One region of the Hymenobacter sp. UYAg731 genome, then DNA from elsewhere that is predicted to be linked to it. Evidence: riboswitches for the same ligand, from Rfam matches in the RefSeq annotation. Region 1 holds a riboswitch; the other holds the start of a gene.
What was found. A riboswitch is a leader RNA that binds a small molecule or an ion and turns the genes downstream of it on or off. The one in region 1 is predicted to bind S-adenosylmethionine.
Positions count from the first base shown of each region.

Region 2: it holds a riboswitch for S-adenosylmethionine, as region 1 does, so the genes downstream of both, metH (methionine synthase) here and ACVWYF_RS03260 (amino acid permease) in region 1, are expected to answer to the same signal.

Region 1 is NZ_JBSSEC010000001.1:752,099-759,935, reverse strand. It holds gene ACVWYF_RS03265 (TonB-dependent receptor plug domain-containing protein) at 1-1,782, shown strand, start outside; SAM riboswitch class I at 2,001-2,093, shown strand; gene ACVWYF_RS03260 (amino acid permease) at 2,328-3,785, shown strand; gene ACVWYF_RS03255 (hypothetical protein) at 3,827-4,291, opposite strand; gene ACVWYF_RS03250 (right-handed parallel beta-helix repeat-containing protein) at 4,600-5,472, shown strand; gene ACVWYF_RS03245 (hypothetical protein) at 5,647-6,360, shown strand; gene ACVWYF_RS03240 (GAF domain-containing protein) at 6,717-7,439, shown strand; gene ACVWYF_RS03235 (HD domain-containing protein) at 7,515-7,837, shown strand, end outside.
Region 2 is NZ_JBSSEC010000006.1:97,231-105,067, reverse strand. It holds gene ACVWYF_RS18485 (porin family protein) at 48-734, opposite strand; gene ACVWYF_RS18480 (NTP transferase domain-containing protein) at 901-2,103, opposite strand; gene moaC (cyclic pyranopterin monophosphate synthase MoaC) at 2,112-2,603, opposite strand; gene ACVWYF_RS18470 (SDR family oxidoreductase) at 2,872-3,939, shown strand; gene ACVWYF_RS18465 (molybdopterin molybdotransferase MoeA) at 4,086-5,309, shown strand; gene ACVWYF_RS18460 (NUDIX domain-containing protein) at 5,566-6,141, opposite strand; SAM riboswitch class I at 6,352-6,460, shown strand; gene metH (methionine synthase) at 6,649-7,837, shown strand, end outside.

The sequences.
Region 1 (7,837 bases):
TCGTCGCTCGATGATTTGCTGCGGCTGCTGCCTGCGATTGAGATGCAGAGCCGGGGCAACTTTGGCACCCAGGCCGATATCACGCTGCGGGGTTCTACTTTCAACCAAGTACTCATTCTTCTGGATGGCATGCGGCTGAACGACCCGCTCACCGGCCACTTCGCCGGCTACCTGCCCATCACGCCGGCCGAAATTGAGCAGATTGAAGTGGTGCGCGGCCCCGGCGCGGCCCTCTACGGCCCCGACGCCGTGGGCGGCTTCGTGAACATCGTTACCAAAACCTTCGCCGCCACCCACCGGCCCGATGGCGTGGAAGTGGGCGGCACGTTCATGGCCGGTGAGTACGACCTGAAAACCACCAATGCTGGCTTCTACGGCCAGGACAAGGGCCTGCGGCTGGCCGGCGGCATCCTCAACAACACGGCCAGCGGCCAGCTGCTGAACCTACCCGGCGGCCTGCGCAACGACTTCAAGCTGAACACCTACTCGCTCTCGGGCGCTTACCAAATCAACAACAAGCTGAGCGCCGCCGCCCGCGCCAGCTTCGACCGCCGCGACTACAACGCCCAGAATTTCTACACGACCAACGCCGGCGACCGCGCCCGCGAAACCACCTCGCGCGACTGGTACCAGGGACAAATACGCTACGACTGGAACGCCCGCGCCCGTACCGAATTGCAGCTGGTGGGTACGTCTAGCACCGACTATTACGTGTACACGCCCACTTCGGCGGCCAGCGACCACCTCATGCACTACCTCAACGTGCAGGCCCAGCACCAACTGCGCTTCTCCGATAAGGTACAGCTGACTTTGGGCGGCCAAGCCGACCGCCGCAGCGTGCGCAGCAACGACCGCGGCGACCACGCCGTGTGGCACCAAGGCGCGTTCGCCGTGGCCGGCCTCATGCCCGCCGCCGGCCTGAACCTGACCGCCGCCCTGCGCCTTGACCACGACCAAGCCTACGGGACCGAGGTGCTGCCCCAACTCACCGCCAGCCAGCTGCTGGGTGAGAAGCTGACGGTGCGCGCCGCCGTGGGCCGCGCCATCCGGGCGGCCAACTTCACCGAGCAGTACAACTCGGCCATCCGGCCCGGTACCGTACCCAACGGCTTCAACGTGGGCAATCCCGGCCTCGAAGCTGAGCGCACCTGGAGCTACGAGGGCGGTCTCGACTACGTGGTGGGCCCGGCCCTGACGCTGCGCGGCACCTACTTCAACCGCTATGGCCGGAACCTGATTGATTACGTGAGTACGCACGGCAGCGAGGTGCAGGCCGGCACCGGCTTCACCAATCTCAACCCTGCCAGCACTTACCGCTACGCCCAAAACCTGTTTGCCGTGAGCACGCAGGGCCTCGAATTCGAAGCCAGTACCCGCGCCCAGTTGAGTGAGGGCCTGCGCCTTGAAGGCAGCGTGGGCTACACCTATACCCACCTGAACGTGGACGGCAACATTGTATCGCAATACCTGAGCAACGTGGCGAAACAGCTCGTTAGCGGCAATGTGAGCCTGGTGCATCGTCGCTTCACGGCCAGCCTGGGCGGGGTATACAAGCAGCGCGCCAGCCAGCAGACTGTAGCCAGTGCCACCGTGAACGATGCCCAGCTCACGCCCGATTACGTGGTCATCAATGGCCGCCTTGATGTGGCGCTGCTGCCCGAGCGCCTCTGGGTGGTGGGCCAGGCCCAGAACCTGTTCGACGCGAAGTATTCCGACCTGCTCGGTGCCCAGATGCCCGGCCGCTGGTTGATGGCCGGCGTGCGGCTGGCGCTGCGGCGGTAGGAGGGGGAGGTCAGCGGGGTGATTCTCACGACCGTCATGCCGGGCGCAGCCGAGGCATCTCGCGTGTGGTAGTAACCTTTTTCAACGATTGGTTTGCTTCTGCACGCGAGATGCCTCGGCTGCGCTCGGCCTGACGGTCTATTTTTTGCCCAAACCGCCGGCGGGGTACGCATCCGGCATTACCTTTGCGGCATCAATTCTTTCTCCCCGAAGGATTGTTTTTATACAGAGGCGCTGAGAGACAGGCTCAATGACGCGCCGGCAACCACCCGCAACCGTGGGTATGGTGCCAACTCCTGATTATATAAAAACAACTGCCGTGCCTGCCGTTCCTGCTGCCTCGCTTGCTTTTCCTGGTGTTTTTTGTGTCCGTTTGTTGATGACAGGACCGATGGTCGCGGGCTGTTGTTGCTGTTGATTGCGGGCCGTAGCGCCGCGTAGCTGAAGCTACGGCCGGCGCATTTTCATTCCTTTTTTACGGGTTTTTTGCTTTGCGGCACGGCTGCTCCGATTGGGGCGGTAGCGTGGCGCGTTTCTATCTCATTATGTTGAAAAAATCACTGGAGCTGCTCCGAGCGGAAGCGGCCGAAACGGGGGCGAACACCCTCAAGCGCAGCCTGAACGGCGTGAGCCTGATTGCCATTGGCATCGGGGTCATTATTGGGGCGGGCCTGTTCTCGCTCACCGGCATCGCGGCGGCCAACAACGCGGGGCCGGCCGTGACGCTTTCCTTCGTGGTGGCCGCCGTGGGCTGCGCCTTCTCGGCGCTGTGCTACGCCGAATTTGCAGCGATGGTGCCGGTTTCGGGCTCGGCCTACACGTATTCGTATGCCACCATGGGCGAGCTGTTTGCCTGGATTATCGGCTGGGATTTGGTGCTCGAATACTCGGTAGGGGCGGCTACGGTGGCCATCAGCTGGTCGCAGTACCTCATCAAGTTCCTGAGTAAATACGGGCTGCACATCCCGGCGCGGCTGGTGATGTCGCCGTTCGAGTCGGCCACGCTGGCCGATGGCAGCACCGTACACGGCTTCGTAAACGTGCCAGCCATGCTCATCGTGCTGGCCATTACGGCCATCGTCACGCGGGGCACGAAAGGGTCGGCGTGGTTCAACGCGCTGGTGGTGGCCTTGAAGGTGGCCGTGGTGCTGGTGTTCATCGCGCTGGGCTGGAAGTACATTGACCCGGCCAACTACCAACCCTACATCCCGGCTAACACGGGCACGTTTGGCGAGTTCGGCCTGAGCGGCATCCTGCGCGGGGCGGGCGTGATATTCTTCGTCTTTATTGGCTTCGATATTGTGGCCACCATGGCCCAGGAAACCAAGAACCCGCAGCGCAATATGCCCATTGGCATTCTGGGTTCGCTGGCTGTATGCACCGTTTTGTTCGTGCTATTCGGGCACGTCTTGACCGGTTTGGCCAACTACACTGAGTTCAAGAACAGCGCCGCGCCGGTGGCCATTGCCATCGAGAAAACGCCCTATGCCTGGCTCAGCTCGGCCGTGATTCTGGCCATTCTCATCGGCTATACGTCCGTGATATTGGTGGATTTGCTGGGGCAGTCGCGGGTGTTTTTCTCGATGTCGAAGGATGGGCTGCTGCCGCCGGTGTTCTCGCGCTTGCACCCGAAATTCAACACGCCGTTTCAGTCCAGCCTGCTGCTGGGGTGCTTCATTGCGGTGTTCGCGGGCTTCGTGCCCATCGCGGTAGTGGGCGAGATGACGAGCATCGGCACGCTGCTGGCCTTTGTGATGGTGTGCCTCGGCGTGCTCATCATGCGCAGGTCCAACCCCGACGCGCCGCGCCCCTTCCGCACGCCGTGGGTGCCGGTGGTGCCCATTCTGGGCATCGTGGTGTGCCTGGTGATGATGGCCTCGCTGCCTTGGGAAACATGGCTGCGCCTCATCGTGTGGCTGGCCATTGGCATGGTCATCTACTTCGGGTACGGGAAGCGGAACAGCAAGCTGCGGCCGGCGCAGGAGGCCGCGAAGCAAGACTAATGCCCCCGGTCCGACCGCCCTAAGCGGTCGGACCGGGGGCATTAGTGCGTGGTCAGCCCGTTGGCGTCCAGCTCCTCATCGTCGCGCACCCGGTCAAGGTCGCCTTCGAGGTCCACTCCGCCGGCGGTGGGGGCGGCGGTGGGGCTGAGGGGGCGCTGCTTGTACACGTCCACGGCCCCACAGCGGTCGAGGACGGCGCGGGCCAACTCGGATTCTTCTCCGGTGGCGGTTTCAATGGTGACTACGGCGTGCTCGGGACCGGTGGCGGCGATGTAGGCCGGCGCATCATCGAGCGTACTGCCGCTGAACAGGTCCGTGAAAAACCGCGTCACGCCCGTGCGGAAGGGTTCGGCGGGCGCGCCGGCGTCGGGCAGGTGCTGGGCTTGCAGGGTTTGCCGGGTGGCCAGGTTGATGCTGCCGGGGGCGAGGCCGGCGGCCTGCGCCTGGGCCACGGCAAACTCGGCTTCGGAAGTGCTGGTGAATAAACCAACGATGATACGGGCCATAAAAATGGGAGGGAAAAGGTGTGCCGGTTCTACGGCGGCCCCGGCGGCCGGTTGTGGGGGCCGTGGGTGGGCACCCGGCCCACAGCGGCGGGGTGGGCCAGCCGGACGGGGTTATAGCTTTGAAATACTGCTATATCACGGAGCAATAATTGAGCCGCCGTCATGCAATCGATACCGGTATCGATGCCGGCATCGATTGCGCAGTTTAATGCCGGAAAACAGCTTGCGGCGCGGCCGGAACAGCCTACGTTTGGCCACCCAATCGGCCCGTTAGTTACGCCTTTTCATCCTAATCAAAACCGTCTTCTATGAAAAGAATTCCCGCCATTCTCTTACTTGCCGCAGCCCTGGCCGCGTGCTCCAAAACCAACGACCCATCGGCCGATGGGAAACCCCTCGCCGCTACCACGGCCAGCGCCGATGTGAGCACCACGGTGACCACCGAAACAGCCCTGAAAAACGCCATTGCCGCCGCCAATCCCGGCGACGTTATCACCGTGAGCGGCACCATTCGGCTCACCAGCACGCTGCAATTGCTGCGCAGCGGTACGTCCAGCGCCAAAATCAACTTCACGGGCGGCACGCTGGATTGCTCCGGGGTGCCCTCGGGCTGGGGCGTGAAGGTGAACGGGAGCTACTGGAACATCACCAACATGACCATCAAGAACGCGCCGGACTGTGGGCTGGTTTTCCAAATTGGCGGCTATAACTACGCCAACAACGTGACCACGACGGCCAACAAGGACTCGGGCCTGCAGGTGTACAACGGCGCGCACGACGACAACATCACCTACTGCACCTCCACCGAGAACTTCGACACGGCCAACGGCGGCGAAAACGCCGACGGCTTTGCCTGCAAGCTCTCGGCCGGGGCCAACAACAAGTTCGACCACTGCACTGCCAACCATAATTCCGACGATGGCTGGGACCTCTACGGCCAGCCCTATACCGTGAAAATCACGAGCTGCACTTCGACCAATAACGGCTACGGTGGCAGCGGCGACGGCAACGGCTTCAAGCTGGGCAGCGCCGGCCAGACCATCGCGCACACCGTCACGAGCTGCACCTCGAACAGCAACAAAGCCAGCGGCTACGACGGCAACGGCAATACCGGCCACATCACCACCACCGGCAGCGGCGGTAGCGGCAACGGCAAAACGCTGTTTTACCGCATCTTTTAACCCCCTACTTGCTGGCCGGCCGGTGGGCGGGCGGGGCGCTTCGCAAGAGGTGCCCCGCTTTTTGCGTGGCGCGGCCGGGGCGGCCGGTCGCAAAGCCACCGGTTTGCGCTACCTTCCGCCCGGCCGGGCAAACTGCCGGGCCGTTGCCTCACCAAACCAACCCCCATCTACCGCATGGCCCAAGCCAAATACGCCGCCCGGTTCGAGAATTTCTTCGAGAACCTGCGCCTCAACCGCGACCAGTTTGCCGACATGGCCGCCTTCACCCTCCAGGCCCTCCGGCAGGCCGCCGGCGGCAAGTACAGCGCCGTGGCCGATGCCCTCGACGTGGCCCTCACCGACTACCGCGCCACCCACGCCGGCCAGCTTTCCGGCGAGGGCCAGGCCAGCACCAGCACCCTGGCCCAGGCCCTGGAAGACTTCAAGGCCTACGTGAAGCGGATGGAGCGCAAGGTCATCAATCCCACCTACGAAGCGGGCAGCCCCGACCTGCTGGCCCTCTTCCCCAAGGGCCGCGCCGCCCTCACCAAAAGCACCCAGACCAAGGTGGAAGATGCCTTCACGGCCTTTCTCGATGCCCTCGATGCCCGGCCTACGGCCTTCACCTCGCCCCAGCGCACGGAGGGCCGCAAGGTGCTCGAAGCCCTCTCGGCCTCGCTGCGCCGCGCCGATGGCATGGCCAAAATCGCCGGCACCCAGCGCATCGACCTGCACGACGGCCGCGAAACCACCTGCCTGGCCCTGTTCCACGTCTACCTCACGCTGCTGCTCGAATTCGCCAAGCAGCCGGAGCGGGCGGCCCCGTTTTTTGATTTCAGCAATGCGCTGGTGTCAAAGTCAAGCGGCCCCAAAGTGCCAAAAGGCATGAAAGGCACGCCGGAAGCTTAGCCGCTGCCAGAAACAAAAAAGCCCGTGGTACGCGCGTACCACGGGCTTTTTTGTGCCGAAATGGCTTCGGTACGCGCGTACCAGAGGCTCCGCCGGACGGAAATGGGCGTGGTACGCGCGTACCACGGGCTCCGCCTCATGGAAATGGCCGTGCTACGCGCGTACCACGGGCTCATCCGGACGGAAATGGGCAGGGTACGCGCGTACTGTGGGCTCCGCCGGCCGTAAACGGGCGCGGTACGCGCGTACCGGCGTTCAGCCATTGCTCATGCCTGGCGCGGTACATTTACGTTTGCACACATCGCCAAACTTATGCCCTGTTCAAGTAGTTGGCGGCAGTATTCCTCCGCTTATCAATGGACACCACCCAGTACCCCGGCCTGATACCTTCGCACGAACACGAGCGCCTGGCGGCCCTGCAGCCCTACCAGGTGCTGGGTACGCCGGGGCAGGAGGTGTTCAATGATTTTGTGAGCATCGTGGCCAAGCTCTTCGACATGCCCATTGCCCTCGTGAGCCTGGTGCGGGCCGATGACGTGGTGTTCATCGGCAACGAAGGCTTGCCCGAAGCCCAAGTGGTGGACCGCCAGGACAGCATGTGCTCGGTGGCCATCCTCAGCGACGACCTTACCGAGTTCCGCGACGTGGCCGCCGCGCCCTGCGCGCTCGTCAACCCCTACGTGGCCCAGCAAATGCACCTCGGCTTCTACGCCGGCCAGGCCCTGCGCACCCCTGGCGGCCTGGCCGTGGGCAGCCTCTGCATCATGGACCGCCGCCCCCGCCAGCTCAGCCCCTCGGAGGGCCACTTGCTACGCGACCTGGCCCAGGTAGCCCAGGAGCTGCTGCGCCTGCAAGCTGCCCTGGCCACCGGCTTCACGGTATCGGAAGCCCTGCTCCCCCGCCTCGATGCCACCGTGCAGCAGTCCCTCACCCGCCTCGCCACCCTGGCCGCGCTCAACGAATGGGAAGCCACCGCCGACACCGCTGAAGCCCAGCGCTACACCGAGTCGCGCCTGGACGAAGCCCGATATTTGGCCCAGGCGCTGCATCGCGAGCTGCTGGCGGTGCTGGGCAAGTAGCCTGCGAGCCACGTAGCCTTAGCCTACGCTTTAGTTGGTGCCCGAGCGCAACGAGTAGAACCATTGAACAACTTGATGACCCCCGACTTCTCCGCCCGCTGGCACCGCCTCACGGCCCCCTTCGTGCCCGACGCGGCCCGTCGCGAAGCCGAATTTCAGCGCCTGGCTGCGGCTTACCAGGCCCCCACGCGCCACTACCACACCCTCCAGCACCTCGAAAACCTATTGCACCGCCTCGATGCCGCCGATTTGCAGGACCGCCCCGTGGTGGAGTTGGCCGTCTGGTTTCACGATGCCGTGTACCACGCGCTGAAATCCGATAATGAAGCCCGCAGCGCCGCCGAGGCGCTTCAGTTTCTCCAGCATTCGACGTTGGAGCCCGCCCGGCAGCAGCGTGT
Region 2 (7,837 bases), on a different contig from region 1:
GGGTTTCTGATGCAGTTGAAGGCGCAGTAATAGCCTGCGGCTGACATTTATTTGCTCGGAATCAGGTAGCCGAGCGACAGTTGGAAGGCCGAGTGGCGGGCGTTTTTCAGGTCGCCGTTGAAGTAGGTGCTGTTGTCGGATTTCACGAAGTCGCTGAAGGCTCCGGTGTAGCGCAGGCTCAGGCTCAGGCCGTTTTCGGCTTCGTAGCCCACGCCGGCCAGGTAGCCCAGCTCGTTGCGGTTGAAGCCGCTCACGTCGGTTTTATTCTGCGTTTCGGCCGTGCTGGGGCTGCCAATGGCCGGGGTAGTCGTGGTTTTGGTTTGGTTGTTGGCGCTTAGCAGGTAGGAATACTGCGGGCCGGCCTCGAAAATCAGGCCCGAGGCGCGCACTTTCAGCAGCACCGGCACATCGAGGTAGTTGTAGTTCACGCGGCCTTCGCGCTTCTGAGTACCGAATACCGACGAGTATTCCGTAGGCTTGTTCTCAAAGCCTTTCTGCGAATACAGGATTTCGGGCTGGAGCGACAGAAAGCCGTCCTGAATGAGCGGCACATTCAGCACCACGCCGCCCAGGAAACCGATTTTGTTGTTGTAAGTAGCCTGGTTCTGAAGGTTGCCGGCCAGGTTGGAATAGTTGGCCCCGGCGCGCAGGCCGAGGCGCACGCTCTGGGCCTGCGCCGACGAAACAGCGGCCGTGGCCAAAAGCACGGCCGTAACAAGTGCAGTCTTTTTCATGATAAAATAAGGTTGGTTGATAAGACGTGTCGCGGACGCATCCTTCAAAAACGTGCCAACGCGAGACCTGAACGCCCACTAACCGGATAATAGCCTGAACCGTAGGGCAAAAAAACAACCGCCGAACGGGCGGTTATTTTCAGCAACTGTGCATGAGCCGACGACGCTACCGGCTACTGCTCAGCTCCTGCGTGGCGGCGGTGCGCTCCTCGGGCGTGTTCACGTTGCGCAATTCGCCGGGCATGGGCGGGCTCAGCAATTCGATGTCGGAATTGATGAGCGCCTTGCGCGGGCAGGAGTAGCCCAGGCTCAGAAACCGCAGCAGCTGCCCGTAGCTGCGCGGCTCCCAGATGCTAACCAGCGGCTCGGGAAACGCATCCCACGGGCTGCGGAAAGACGTGGCCATCCGGGCAGGCTGCCGGTTGCTCACCAGGTATTCCAGCGTGTGGCGGGTGAGGAAGGGCAGGTCACAGGCCAGCACCAGCCAAGCCGCGTTGGGGTCGGCCTGCAAGGCGGAGAGGATGCCGCCCAGCGGCCCTAGGTTCAGGAAGGTATCGGGCAGGGCGGTGAGGCCGGCGGGCAGCTCCCCGGCCTGGTCGGGGCGCACGGACACGCGCACATCGGGGCAGAATTCGGCCAGCAGCGCGGCCGTGTGCTGGCGCTGGTCGAGGCCGTGGTAGTGTAGCGCGCCCTTGTCGGTTTGCATACGCTCGCTGCGGCCGCCGGCCAGCACGAGGCCGCGCAGCACCGGCACCGCCAGCTGGTACCATTGCCGGATGAAGGCCGCGATTCTGGCGGTATCGGCCAGCGGCAGCACGGGTGGCAGCGGGGCGGCGCTTAGATGTTCCAGCAACACGGCGGGCAGCTCCGTCTGGCCTTCGGCGAGGAGAATCAGGCGCACGTCGGTGAGGCGGTCGAGCTTCTTATCGAGCGGCTTGCGCGGGTCGACGATGACGACCTGCTGGCGGGCGCGGAAGTGGTTGCCGTTCACCAGCACCACGCTTTCGTGGGCCAGCAATTCGGGCTGCGAGAACTTATCCAGCGCCCGCGTCAGGTTGAGCTGGCGGTAGGTGATTTTATCCACTAGCTCGGCCGAAAGACCATTTTCGGCGATGTAAGGCACGGGCTTGGCCGCGATACCCAACGATTCTTCCGCGGCCGCAGAGCCGGCGGCGGCGTGGTCGGCATCGACGTAAGCCACGCGAAATTGCGGGGCCAGCAGCGGCAGCAACCGGGCTACCAGCGTTTGAATATCGCCGCAGGGCGCACCCAGAATGGCCAGCTCGTGGCGGCCGAATTCGCCCACGTCGGGCCGGGCGAGGGCAGCGTGCTTGGTCCGTTTTACGGTTGAGGTTGCGCTACTTTCCATGGTAAAAGTTACGAATTTTCGGCGCGATGAAAGTCTTTTTTGCCGCCGGTTTTCTCGATGAGCTGCACGCCTTCGATGCGGATATCATGCGAAAAAGCCTTGCACATGTCGTAGATGGTGAGGGCGGCCACAGTAGCCCCGGTCAGGGCCTCCATTTCCACGCCGGTGCGGCCCGTAACCACGGCGGTGCATACCACGCGCAGGGCATCGGCCCCATCAGGCTCGATGGTGATGTGGCAATCGTCCAGCCCCAGCGGGTGGCAGAGGGGAATGAGGTCGGCCGTTTTTTTGGCCCCCATGATGCCCGCCAGGATGGCCGTGTGGATAACCGGGCCTTTGTGCGAGGGCATTTCGCCGGCCTGCACGCGGCTCAATAATTCTGCGCCCAGCACCACGCGGCAGTGGGCTCGGGCCACGCGACGGGTGGGCATTTTGGCTCCCACATCCACCATGGTGGGCTGGTTGACGGCGTTGACGTGGGTGAAATTCTTGGTCAGCATAGGGCGTAGAGACGCATATTTGCGTCTAATCGTTGGATGGATAGTAGCGCGGACTTTGTAATCCGCGTCCCCAGCAAATATCCGAACGACAGCCAGGCGGCGCGGGGGCGCGGACTACAAAGTCCGCGCTACTCCTATTGTTTTACCGCAAACTATTGGGCCGGGCAGCCGTTTTCACCCCGGCACCGGGCCAAAATCGCCCCGCCCGCCCCGGCGAAACCCGCCGCGCCGGCCCAACCGGGCCGCCTATTTCACCCCGATTTTTATCATGACCAATACCGCATTAGTCGTTGGTGCCAGCGGCATCATCGGCAGCAACCTGGCCCAGGAGCTGCTCGCTCATAACTGGCCTACCTACGGCCTGGCCCGCCGCCCCGGCACCGACATTGCCGGCCTGCAACCCGTGGCCGCCGACCTCATGGACGTGGCCAGCCTCGAAACCGCCCTGGCCGAAATCCGGCCCACGCACGTCTTCATCACCAGCTGGATGCGCAACGACACCGAGGCCGAGAACATCCGCGTGAACGGTGCTATGGTACGCAACCTGCTGGCCGTGCTTGGCCCGAAGCATACCGTGCAGCACGTAGCCTTGGTAACGGGTTTGAAGCACTACCTGGGGCCGTTTGAGGCCTACGTGAGCGGTGGCGTACCGCCGCCCACGCCCCTGCGCGAGTCGCAGCCCCGCCTGGCGCTCGACAACTTTTACTACGCCCAGGAAGACGAGGTGTACGCCGCCGCCGCGCGGGACGGCTTCACCTGGAGCATCCACCGGCCGCACACCATCATCGGCAAGGCGGTGGGTAATCTGATGAACCTGGGCACCACGCTGGCCGTGTACGCCAGCATCTGCAAGGCCACGGGGCGGCCGTTCCGCTGGCCCGGCTCGCGGGCGCAATGGGAAGGCTTGTCGGATGTGACCGATGCCCGCGTCATCGCCAAGCAACTGGTGTGGGCCGCCACCACCGAGGCCGCCCGCAATGAGGCCTACAACGTGGTGAACGGCGACGTTTTTCGCTGGAGCCAGCTGTGGGGCCGCCTGGCCGAGTGGTTTGGCGTGGCGGCCATGGGCTTCGATGGCACCATTCACCCACTGGAAACGGAGATGGCCGGCGATGCCGACCTGTGGCGCGAAATTGCCACCAAAAACAGCTTGGCCGAAGCCGATTTGAGCCGCCTTGCCTCGCCCTGGCACACCGATTTGGACCTGGGCCGGCCCATTGAGGTGATGACGGACATGGCCAACAGCCGCAAGCGGGGCTTCACCGTGTTCCAGCCCACGGAGGACTCGTTTTTCGATTTATTTGCGAAGCTGCGCGAGGACCGGCTCATTCCGTAGGGCGCTAATTGAACGTCATGCAGAGCGCAGCGAAGCATCTTTACCTCAATACTAACTCTTCCGACTAGAATTACTACTGCAATAAAGATGCTTCGCTGCGCTCTGCATGACGTGCTTTTCGATGTAATTTTTACAACCTTCCCCCCATGCTCACCCCCGCCGAAGCCACCGCCCGCGTCCTCGCCACTGCCCACCCGCTGCCCGCTGAAACCGTGGCCCTGCCCCACGCCGCCGGCCGCATCCTGGCCGAAACCCTCACGGCCGACCGCGACTTTCCGCCATTCAACCGGGTGGCGATGGATGGCATTGCGGTGAGCTTCGCCGCCTGGGCCGGGGGTCAGTCGGAATTCGACATTGCCCACACCCAGTACGCTGGCGAGCCCGCCCGCCCGCTGCCCGGCCCGCAGCAGGCCGTGGAGGTGATGACCGGCGCAGTGCTGCCGCCCGGGGCCGATGCGGTGATTCGCTACGAAGACATTCTGCTGCACGACAACCGCGCCCGCATCCAAATTCCGCCGCCCGCTGCGTCCGGCGTCAACATTCACCACCAGGCTGCTGACCGCCGCGCCGGCGATGCCTTGCTGCTGACCGGCACCCGCCTCGGCCCCGCCGAACTGGCCGTGGCCGCCACCGTGGGCGCGGCTGAAATAGCCGTGCTCCGCGCGCCCCGTGTGGCCGTGGTGAGCACCGGCGACGAGCTGGTGGGCATCAGCGCCACGCCCCTGGCCCACCAGATTCGGCGCTCCAATGTGTATGCTCTGCAAGCGCTGTTTGCGCAGATGGGGGCCGATGTTTCGCTGTTTCACCTCTCCGATAACGTGGAGGAATTGCGCGTGGGCCTCACCAATATCCTGGCCGCCGGCTTCGATGCCGTGGTGCTGAGCGGGGCCGTGAGCAAGGGCCGCGCCGACCACCTGCCGGGCCTGCTGCGCGAGCTGCACGTTGAGGAAATCTTCCACGAAGTGCAGCAGCGGCCCGGCAAGCCGCTCTGGTTTGGGGCGCGGGCCAGCGGGCCGGTGGTGTTTGGGCTGCCCGGCAACCCGGTGTCCACCTTCATCACGGCCTGCCGCTACGTACGGCCCTGGCTGCGCGCCGTGCAGCAGCCCGAGGGTGCGGCCGAAACGGCCGCCACTATTGAAGCGCCCGCGCCGGCCGTGCTCACGGTTGATATCGCCTTCAAACCCCAGCTCACGCACTTCGTGCCCGTGCGCCTGACCGTGGACGCCGAGGGCCGCCGCCTGGCTACGCCCCTCCGCGTGGGCGGTTCCGGCGACATGATGGGGCTGGTAGGGGCCACCGCGTTTCTGGAGCTGCCGCCGGAACCGGCCGTGTTTGCGGCGGGCAGCGCATGGCCGGCATGGGGGTTGTAGCTCGGTAGCCGCTATCCAGAACCCGTCCTCAACAAGGCGGGAGCCGCTTTCGCAACTCCGGAAGGCTATCCCACCGAGGCGGGATGCTCTTCTGAAGTCCCAAAAGCCGACCCCGATAAGGCGGGATGCCCTTCCAGCAATCCAAAACCCACTCCCGACTTGTTGGGATGGCCTTCCGGCACTCCAAAACCCGGCCCCAACTTGTCGGGGTGCCTTTCCGCACCTCCCGAAGTCGGCACCGACTTGTCGGGCTACGCTACGCCGTTAGCTGCCGCAACCGCAGGTGTTGCAGCAGCATAATGGTTTTGCCGTCCTGGATTTCGCCCGTTTTCACCAGCGCCAGGGCTTCCGGCAGCGGCATTTCGAGCACCTCGATTTCCTCTTCCTCGATGCCACCGCCGGCGTGCTGCTCGGTGGCCGCCGAGTATTCGGCCAGGTAGAAAAACAGGCGCTCCGTGACCGAGCCGGGGCTCATGAAGGCCTCCATCACCTTCTCAACGTGGGTGAGGCGGTAACCGGTTTCCTCCTCCGTTTCGCGGATGATGGCCGCGTCCGGGTGCTCGTCATCGAGCAGGCCGGCACAGGCTTCGATGAGCATGCCCGTGGGGTTGCCGTTCACGAAGGTGGGCAGGCGGAACTGCCGGGTCAGGATGACGTGGTCGGTGGCGGGGTCGTGCAGTAGGATAACGGCCCCGTTACCCCGGTCGTAGGCCTCGCGCGATTGGGTTTCCCAGGTACCGTTTTTGCGTTGGTAGTCGAAGGTGATTTTGCGCAGGGTAAACCAGTCGTCGGATAAGGTTTCCTGCTCGCGGAGGCAGATTCGTGCGTTCATACAGGGGTTGAAAGTTCGTTGTTGAAAACAAGTAACGACGCGGTTGGGCAAATCGGTACCGCAGCTAACCGTCGGCGAAAAGCCCGCCGCCCGCCCTTTGCATCCCGGCGAACGCCTGGCCCGGGACCGCGCAGCCGGCCTAACGGTGCGCTCACAACGCCTGCGTTGGCTTGCGCCGCAACGCCCGTTCCGTTGTATCTTCGTCCTACGCTGCTATCCAGAAAGACCGAGGGACCGGGCCCGATGACGTCTTGGCAACCTACCACGAGTAGGTGCCAACTCCCGTTTCACCGCCGTTTTTGGTGAAAGAAGATGACAGCCGGAACCGGACGCTTGCGCCCGGGTTTCTTTCTGGATATGCGCCCTTACGCTGCTATATCGACCCAGAAAGAAATGTCCGTTTCCGCCCCTACCCTGCCCACTATTTCTCCGGAACGCGAAGCTTTCGCTTCGCGCTACCGCCTCCCCGAGCTGCTCCGCCAGCGCCTGCTGATTCTCGATGGCGCGATGGGCACCATGATTCAGCGCCACCCGCTCACGGAGGAGGATTTCCGGGGCACCCGCTTCGCCGACCATCCCAAGCCGTTGCGCGGCAACAACGACCTGCTCAGCCTGACCCGGCCCGACATCATCAAGGGCATTCACGCCGAATACTTTGCCGCCGGGGCCGATATGGTGGAAACCAACACCTTCTCGGGCACCACCATCGCGCAGGCCGACTACGGTCTGGAGCACGTCGTGTATGAGCTGAACTACGAGTCGGCCCGACTGGCCCGCGAGGCCGCCGATGAGTATGCCACGCCGGAGCGGCCGCGCTTCGTGGCCGGCGCGGTCGGCCCCACCAACCGCACCGCCTCGCTCTCGCCCGACGTCAACCGGCCCGGCTTCCGCGCCGTGACGTTTGATGAGCTGGCTACCGCTTACCTGGAGCAGGTGCGCGGCCTCGTGGACGGCGGCGTGGACACGCTGCTCATCGAAACTATTTTCGACACGCTGAACGCCAAAGCGGCGCTCTACGCCGTGCAGAAGTTCTTCGACGAAGGCGGCCGCGTGGTGCCCGTCATGATTTCGGGCACGATTACGGACGCATCGGGCCGCACGCTTTCGGGGCAGACGGTGGAGGCTTTCTGGAACTCGATTCGGCACCTGCCGCTGCTGAGCGTGGGCCTGAACTGCGCCCTCGGGGCCGACCAGCTCCGCCAGTACGTGCAGGAGTTGAGCCGCATTTCCGACGTCCACATCTCGGCCTACCCCAACGCCGGCCTGCCCAACGCCTTCGGTGGCTACGACGAATCGGCGGAAGAATTTGCCGCGCTGGTAGAAGATTATCTGAAGGAAGGCATCGTGACGGTGGTGGGCGGCTGCTGTGGCACGACCCCGCAGCATATTGCCGAATTGAGCAAGCTGGCCGAGAAATACCAGCCCCGCCAGCTACCCACCAAAATTCCGCCGGCCACCCGCCTGAGCGGTCTGGAGCCCTTCGGCATCACTAAGGAAAGCCTGTTCGTGAACGTGGGCGAGCGCTGCAACGTGACCGGTTCGCGCGCTTTTGCCCGCCTCATTCGCACCGGCGCGTATGAGGAAGCCCTGGCCGTGGCCCGCCTACAAGTGGAGGAAGGCGCGCAGGTCCTCGACATCAACATGGATGAGGGCATGCTCGATTCGGAGCAGGTGATGACGACGTTCCTGCACCTCA